2 regions of the Oceanobacillus sp. FSL K6-3682 genome follow, and region 2 is predicted to be linked to the other one. Evidence: a T-box and tRNA genes for the amino acid it is inferred to sense, from the RefSeq annotation. Region 2 holds a T-box; the other holds one or more tRNA genes.
The links. A T-box is a leader RNA that pairs with one kind of tRNA and senses whether it is charged. The one in region 2 lies ahead of tyrS (tyrosine--tRNA ligase), so its partner is inferred to be a tRNA-Tyr.
Positions count from the first base shown of each region.

Region 1 (4,432 bases), 2.0 Mb from region 2:
GACCGTTAATATAATGCTGTATATAGTTATACATTTTATTACACCCCTTTATATATTTTCCATTAATACTGATTCCCGCTATAAATAGTTATTAAACATAGAAGAAAACTTTGTTTTCAGCCAAAAAAAAACTGCCTTCTCTTTTTAAGAGAGGCAGTTTTGTATATTTTGTAGGAATCAGCCGCCGATAATGTTAAAACCGGCATCCACATGCAATACTTCCCCAGTGATTCCGCGAGAGAGTTCACTAAGGAAGAATAAAGTTGCATCTCCAACTTCATCCTGATCAATGTTACGGCGCAGTGGAGCTTTTTCTTCCACAACATGTGATTTTTCATTAAAATTAGCAACTCCCTTTGCAGAGAGTGTGCGGATTGGGCCTGCTGATACAGCGTTCACGCGAATTCCGCGTTTACCTACATCTTCAGCTAAATAGCGGACGCTTGCTTCCAAAGATGCTTTAGCAACACCCATAACGTTGTAGCCTGGAACAACCTGCTCCGCTCCAATATAAGTTTGTGTGACAATTGAGCCGCCTTCAGTCATTAATTCCTGTGCAGCCTTTGTAACAGATACCAGCGAATAAGCGCTGATTTCTTGTGCCAATAAAAAGCCGTCGCGAGAAGTATTTACATATTCACCTTGCAGTTCTTCACGTTTGGCAAAAGCAACGGAGTGAACTAACCCGTGAATTACACCGACTTTTTCTTTTATTTCATTAAAAGCCTCCTGTACACTCTCATCTGATGCTACATCGCAGGAAACAACTGCTTTTGGTTCAATTTCATGCTTATCTAAAAGTTTGGCTAGTTTTTTATAGGATCTTTCTTGTCTATTCGTAAAAATAAGGTTGGCTCCAGCATTATGTAGAGATTTTGTGATACCCCAGGCGATACTTCTTTCATTAGCAACACCCATTACAACAATATTTTTACCTTCTAATAGTTTTGTCATTTTCATCCTCCATTCAACATTTAACTTAGCACCTATTATAACTGATTAGTACCAGGTGATAAAGTGATAATCTGTTTTTCCTTTTAGATAGAAGAGCATATGTAAATAAAAATTCAGCCTGGGCAAGACTATTACGGAAATATATTTTACTTTCCCGGGAGGACTATCGGTGTATTTTTTAACTGGTTACATGTTTCATTTTATTTTTGTTGAAAAATTAAAGGGTATTATTTAGTAATTTAGCTTATAAAAAAATTTCATTCAGCAGGGAATCATGGTTATTAGTCATAAATAGAGAAATCACTCAAAAGTTGTTTATATTATAGAAGGAAATATTCAAAAGCATGGAATATGTGATGGAATTAAAGCCTCTAAAAACAGCATTGGAATAAGGGACAGGAGGTAATCGAGGAGCTTTTAAAAAATAAAATAAAGTTTTTTTCATTTTTCTCTTTACAAACGGTTGGTTACTCGATATAATAAAATTCGTCAGTTTGCGAGAGATACTTACATAAAGCTTCTCAGACAACGCATCATGGCCCGTTGGTCAAGCGGTTAAGACACCGCCCTTTCACGGCGGTAACACGGGTTCGAATCCCGTACGGGTCACCAATAATGGAGGATTAGCTCAGCTGGGAGAGCACCTGCCTTACAAGCAGGGGGTCGCAGGTTCGAGCCCTGCATCCTCCACCATTATGCCGGCCTAGCTCAACTGGTAGAGCAACTGACTTGTAATCAGTAGGTTGGGGGTTCAAGTCCTCTGGCCGGCACCATTTTTTGTGTATATATTTGAAAGTATGGTTAACAATAATATGGAGGGGTAGCGAAGTGGCTAAACGCGGCGGACTGTAAATCCGCTCCCTCAGGGTTCGGCAGTTCGAATCTGCCCCCCTCCACCATGTTTTTTGTTGGGCCATAGCCAAGCGGTAAGGCATCGGGTTTTGATCCCGTGTACCCTAGGTTCGAATCCTAGTGGCCCAGCCTTTTTTTTATGTCTTTTTTAGGCGGATAGCTTAAATAACAGGAGCCATTAGCTCAGTCGGTAGAGCAACGAGCAAAGCTTCTGCCGAGTAAACTGCGAGTAACCCCGAAGGATTAACTTCGAAGCGTTTGCTGGCAGATGCAGGGGTCTGCTGGATAGAGAAGCACTAAATAAGATATAAAGCTGTTTAAAATGGGAGCCATTAGCTCAGTCGGTAGAGCATCTGACTTTTAATCAGAGGGTCGAAGGTTCGAATCCTTCATGGCTCATTACAAGAATGACAAGTATAAAACACTTTAGGAAAACGGGATAATATTATCTCGTTTTTTTCTTTATAAATAAGTAAACTGTTTTATCCTTATATATATGTATTCAGGTCACTGAGGATTAAAATATATGAAGCGGGAAACAAATCATTAAAGCTCTTGCTTTTTGATATTACGCATAAGAAATAAATCATGAGAAAGTATATATTATAGAAGCATTGTAAGCATATAGACTGGTGTTGTGCATTTTTTTACTTTTAATAAAGTAAAAATTCTTATTTTATTACGATAAAATGATTAACATAATTCCAGTAACGAAATAAGTATCTTCTAAATGAAAAAACGGTAGAATTCGTGTTATAATCAAATATAGTTTAATTTAGTACTTAGTAATAAAAAACATATTTAGATATGATAAATAAAAAGGATGAGCTAGGCATGACCTCTTCAAGAATACCCGGTTTTTATAATATGACGGTAGAAGACAGGCGCGCATTATTACGTGAAGCCTTTTCTTTAACGGATGCAGAAACGCAAAATTTGTCTAACGCAGACGCGCTTACTATTGAAACAGCAGATAATATGATTGAGAATGTCATTGGTACCTATCAATTACCATTTGGATTAGGATTAAATTTTTTGATAAACGGGAAAGGATATGTAGTACCAATGGCTATTGAAGAAGCTTCTGTCGTTGCTTCTGCAAGCCATATTGCAAAAATAGTCAGAGAAGCTGGCGGATTTCAGACAGAGTCAAAGGAAAGACTGATGATTGGACAGATTCAAGTTGTTGGATGTCCTGATTTTCAAGAAGCAAAGCAAAAAATTTTTCAACAAAAAGATATATTAATGCGTGCCGCTGATGATGCTTATCCAAGTATTGTCAATCGCGGCGGCGGTGTGAAGGATTTGGATGTCCGGATTCTGAATGAAGAGGATTCTTCGTCATATAGTAAAATGCTGGTTATGCATATCTACGTAGATACCTGTGACGCAATGGGTGCTAATATGATTAATACCATGGTAGAATCTATTGCTCCAATCGTGGAAGAAATAACCAGGGGAAAGGTTTATTTGCGTATTTTATCAAATTATGCAGACCGCAGCCTTGTAACAGCGAAATGCTTTATACCTCCACATCTGCTGAAAACAGGTTCGTTTTCTGGGGAAGAGGTAAGAGACGGTGTTATTCATGCCTATGAATTTGCTGCTTCTGACCCCTATCGTGCTGTAACGCATAACAAAGGGATTATGAACGGGATTGATCCTGTTGTGATAGCGACAGGAAATGATTGGCGGGCAGTAGAAGCTGGAGCACATGCTTATGCTGCGAGAAATGGTCATTATGGATCTATGACTACATGGTCAAAGGATGAAGAAGGTAATCTTGTTGGTGAAATTGAATTACCAATGTCTATAGGAACAGTCGGAGGAGCAACACGCGTGCATCCGCTCGCTGATTTTTCTTTATCCATTATGCATATTGAATCAGCAGAAGAGCTTGCGCAAGTAATTGTGGCAGTTGGTCTCGCTCAAAATCTTGGAGCGCTCAAAGCGTTGGCAACAGACGGTATTCAGAAAGGTCACATGGCACTTCATTCACGTTCTGTTGCGATTGCCGGAGGAGCAACTGGGGAGATGATTGATGTGATAGCAAAACAATTAGTAGAACAACAAGAAATCCGTGTGGGAAAAGCTAAAGAATTGGTGGAACAGTATAAACAATGAGTGCAGAAAAAGTAACAGCGTCGGAAAAAACAGCTATTGGTATAGCTCATAGTAAGGTCATTTTAATTGGAGAGCATGCGGTTGTACACGGACAGCCGGCAATTGCTATCCCATTTCCTTTAATTGGTGTAGAGACGGTGATTGAGTATGTTCCTGGGGCGGTGAAAATGGACAGTACTTTTTATCACGGTCCCCTGAAGCATGCCCCGAAAGAGCTGGAAGGAATTGTTGAATGTGTATCCAGTTCCTGTGAATACCTTGGGATCCCTTATAAAGACTTATTAATACGAATTAATTCTTCTGTCCCTCCTGGGAAAGGCCTTGGATCCAGTGCATCTGTAGCTATTTCTGTCATTCGCTCTATATTCAACTACTGTGATAAGGAATGCTCAGTAGAGGAATTGCTTCAATTAGCAAATGTTGCAGAAACTTATGCGCATGGAGCTCCCAGCGGGTTAGACACATTGACCATTACCTCAGATAAACCAGTCTGGTATAAAAA
Region 1 is NZ_CP150263.1:304,658-309,089, forward strand. It holds gene MHH51_RS01595 (aldehyde dehydrogenase family protein) at 1-34, opposite strand, end outside; gene fabI (enoyl-ACP reductase FabI) at 178-954, opposite strand; tRNA gene MHH51_RS01605 (tRNA-Glu) at 1,492-1,566, shown strand; tRNA gene MHH51_RS01610 (tRNA-Val) at 1,572-1,647, shown strand; tRNA gene MHH51_RS01615 (tRNA-Thr) at 1,652-1,727, shown strand; tRNA gene MHH51_RS01620 (tRNA-Tyr) at 1,769-1,853, shown strand; tRNA gene MHH51_RS01625 (tRNA-Gln) at 1,864-1,935, shown strand; tRNA gene MHH51_RS01630 (tRNA-Lys) at 2,133-2,205, shown strand; gene MHH51_RS01635 (hydroxymethylglutaryl-CoA reductase, degradative) at 2,641-3,930, shown strand; gene mvk (mevalonate kinase) at 3,927-4,432, shown strand, end outside.
Region 1: it has a tRNA-Tyr gene. The T-box ahead of tyrS (tyrosine--tRNA ligase) is inferred to sense a tRNA for this amino acid. The anticodon was not compared.

Region 2 (4,432 bases):
GCGGCCGCCGACAAAGGAAAGAATTTTACCGGTATTATTTTCAACCATGATAGCCCCTGCCTGAATAGGCTGTGTTACTTCGTATTCTTCTCCGTCACTGTTTGTAGCCGTATAGGTTTGGGCATAACCATAGTCTGAATAATTTTTTGCGACATCCTCCATAGCATCATACATTTCTTTATTAATCGTAGTATGGATCTGATAGCCGCCATCGCGTAATTCTTTTTCTGTGCGTTCTGCGTACTCTTTCCTTAAATCATCATCTTCTGCCAAATCTTCCTTTGTAACTCCATCTTCTTCCATCAATAATCCCCGAATAATCTCTTTCGCCCGTTTTTCCACTTCATATGTGACATAAGGATATTGATCTGTGGAAGAAGGGACAGCATCTATAAAATCACCGGCAATATCATAATTTGCAGCTTCTTCCAGTTCTTCATCCGTTATATACTCCATATCATGCATACGGTTTAAAACAGTTTTCATACGTTTAATACCAGGCTGTAAATCTTCCTCTGATTTTAGTTCTCCTTCAGCTGTAAAAGGTGTGTAAGAGGAAGGTCCCTGTGGGAGCCCTGCCAGATAGGCTGCCTGTGGAAGAGTCAGTTCGGAAGCATTAACGCCAAAAATACCCTTGGATGCAGTTTGTATACCTGCAATATTGCGGCCGGATGAATTTCTTCCGTAAGGGATAATATTTAAATAAGCTTCTATGATTTCATCTTTTGTAAAGTAATTTTCCAGCCGCATTGCTAATAATATTTCTTTGGCTTTTCGATCAAATGATACTTCGTCAGTCAGAATTTGATTCTTAATAAGCTGCTGTGTGAGAGTACTTCCTCCTGTCTGTACAGAGGAATTTAGAAATTCCTGCGCCGTTGCTCTTAAGATAGCTTTTGGCACAACACCCTCGTGCTCGTGAAAATACTCATCCTCTGTTGCGATAACAGCATCAACCAATGTAGGAGAGATATTATCGAGCTTTACTTCCTCACGATATAAATCACTTCTGATATCTCCTAAGTAAACATCATTTGCAAAATAAATACTGGACGTCTCAGAATAATTGTAAATATCATCTGCCATAGATGCTTCACTTCTCAATGGTTCATCATGGACCAGTGATGCAAAGTATCCCAGTCCAATTCCACCGACGAAAATTCCTCCGATGACACCAATAATCATGACAAATAATACAATATTCCAAACAACGTCATATGTAATTCTTGATGCCTGCTGGAGAACACCTTTTTTCCACCAGTTCTTTATAGTATTAAAAAAACGTTGCAGGTTTTCTTTCATAATCTACATTAGACCTCCTAATTCTATATTTATTATAACATAGAGAAAATGGAGTTTGGTAGTAGGATGATAAGAAAATAGTTGCACAGAAATGTTATTTGTGCTATGAATAGTATCATATAATTAAAAAGCATTGAAGGATCGGAGTAGTATTGTGAGTCCCTATTTTAGAGAACTGACGGTTGGTGCAAGTCAGCATACATTCACATGCGAATTACAATCTGGAGCTATTCTTCTTATTGACTGTTTGCTCATAAGAAGAACGGTGTAAAACATCGTTAACAAACCTTAAGTGGCTGTAAATTACAGCAACAAGGGTGGTACCGCGAATCCAACTCGTCCCTTTCTTTCATGAGAGGAGACGGGTTTTTTATTTTCTTATCTAAAAAATGGATTTATCGCAGCTGGAGCTGGCTGTAAGACTCTCCTTTAAGAATAGAGAACACTTGAACATTCTAATTATGAGACCAAACAGCAAGAGCTACAGGTGAAACAAAAATCAAGGAGGAAGAATCATGAGCATTTTACAAGACCTAGAAAACAGAGGATTAATTAATCAAGTTACTGATAGAGAAGGTTTAGAAAACCATCTCAAAAATAATCAGGTAACATTATACTGTGGATTTGATCCGACGGCGGACAGTCTGCATATTGGTCATCTGGTTCCTTTAACCATGCTGCGCAGGTTTCAGCGGGCAGGGCATAAGCCTATTGCTTTAGTCGGCGGCGGAACAGGGATGATTGGAGACCCAAGCGGGCGGTCAAGTGAACGCAGCCTAAATACGGAAGAGGTTGTTTTTGGTTTTACGGAAAGTATACAAAATCAAATCGCAAAAATAGTTGATATGGATGATACATCCAATGACAATCAGGTTATTTCCCGTAATAATCATGACTGGTTAGGGAATATGACAATTATTGATTTTCTTCGCGGTGCAGGGAAGCATTTTGGCATCAATTATATGCTGTCAAAGGATTCCGTTTCAGCAAGGCTTGCACAGGGGATTACGTTTACTGAATTCAGTTACATGATTCTGCAGTCTTTAGACTTTTTACGGCTGTACGAAGAAGAAAATTGTACACTGCAAATTGGCGGAAGTGATCAATGGGGTAATATTACTGCCGGACTGGAGCTTATCCGCCGCTCCAGAGAAAATCAAGGTGAAACAGCAGAAGTGTACGGCTTAACAGTACCTCTTATTACGACAGCAGATGGAGTGAAATTTGGGAAAACTGCTGGTAATGCAATATGGTTAGATCCAGAAAAAACATCCCCGTATGAATTTTACCAGTTTTGGATTAATGTAGATGACCGCGATGTTATCCGTTTTATTAAATACTTTACCTTCCTGTCTGATGAAGAAATTGCAGAATTGGAAAAAGAGGTGGAAAGTCAGCCGGAAAAACGCGTTGCCCAACGGCGTCTGGCAGAAGAAATGACTCGCAGCATACATGATGAAGCTGCACTGGTTCAGGCTCAAAAAATTTCTGAAGCATTATTCAGCGGAGATATAAAGCAGTTGAATGTCACAGAAGTAGAACAGGCGTTTAAGGATGTTCCTAATCATGATGTTTTGAAGGAGCCTGTCGGTCTGATTGACTTATTAGTAAATGCTTCTATTTCTTCATCCAAGCGTCAGGCAAGAGAAGATGTGAAAAATGGAGCTATCTATATTAATGGAGACCGTGTACAGGATTTGGATTACATTGTAGATGAGGCGGATCGTTTAGGGGATGCCTTCACAGTAATTCGCCGAGGAAAGAAAAAATACTACTTAATTCGTTTTCAATAAAAAGACTGTTCAAAGAGTAAATGAAAAAATAGATTTGACACTATTTTATCGTCAAATCTATTTTTTATCCATTTATTGTAAAAAAGTAAGAATAGATTATTATTTATTGTAGAAGAATAAGGCCAGAGTTCCTGGACCGGAATGTGCGCCAATCACAGAGCCAACCATTTCTATAATAATATTCTCTTCTTTCACGCTAAATTTATCCTGTATCATTTTTGAAAGCTCCTGTGCACGAGGCAGATCATCACCATGGCTGATACCAATGATTTGGTTTTCTAAATTATTGCCTCGCTTGTCCATTACCTCGATCATTCGCTTAAGTACTTTCTTAGATCCGCGAATTTTTTCTAAAGGAATGAGTTTTCCATCTTCAACATGCAGGAGAGGCTTGATATTTAATAAGCCTCCGACTAAAGCTGCGGTCTTGCTTACACGGCCGCCGCGATATAAATACTCTAAATTATCTACAGTAAATATATGCTCCATTCGTTCAGCATTTTTATCAGTTTGCGCAATAAGCTCATCAAAGGAGATATTCTGCCGGGCCATTTTCGCAGCTTCTAATACTACTAAACCAAGTCCCAGTGAAGCACATTTGGAATCAATAATATGTAGCTGTGCTTCTGGATAGCTCTCTTTGATTTCCTGCTCAACAATCTTTGCGGCTTGATACGTTCCTGATAATTCTGATGAAAAAGCGATATAGAGCAAAGGTTTTTCCGCTTCTGCATAGGAAGTAAAAATATCTTTAAACTGATTGACAGATGCTTGGGATGTTTTTGGAGTCTGGCCTTCCCGCATAGCATCATAGATCGTCTTTGGGCTAATATCAATACTGTCCCGATAGTCTTTTTCTTTTAGATGAACAGTTAATGGTATCATTTCAATATTATATTCGTTATAATAATGTTCGGATAAATCGCATGCGCTGTCAGCTAGAATGGTGATTGACATTATAATCACATCCATTTCTTTAAAATGTGTGTTCAAAAAGGTTTCGAATTAGAAGCAAGAAGACCAAGGCGACGTGAATTTTACGAACGGAGCGTATGCTTTTAAATACGTGAGTATCGGAAAATTTACGTCAACGCAGAGATTCGCCGCTTATCATTTGGGAACTTTTTGAACATCCTCTTAAAATAAGTATTGTATATCAAGTTTACGTTTAATTGAATGTTTAGTCAAAAAATTTAATAAAGGAGGCTGTTTTGTGTTTTATATTGAAGCAAAAAGGATAAGTATTGTTATAATTGGGGCATTATTAAATGCTATTTCTTTAAACTTTTTCCTTATTGGAGCAAATGTTTATGCCAGTGGATTTACAGGAGCAGCCC
Region 2 is NZ_CP150263.1:3,182,564-3,186,995, reverse strand. It holds gene MHH51_RS15905 (transglycosylase domain-containing protein) at 1-1,302, opposite strand, end outside; T-box leader at 1,427-1,649, shown strand; gene tyrS (tyrosine--tRNA ligase) at 1,818-3,095, shown strand; gene MHH51_RS15895 (DegV family protein) at 3,195-4,052, opposite strand; gene MHH51_RS15890 (YitT family protein) at 4,309-4,432, shown strand, end outside.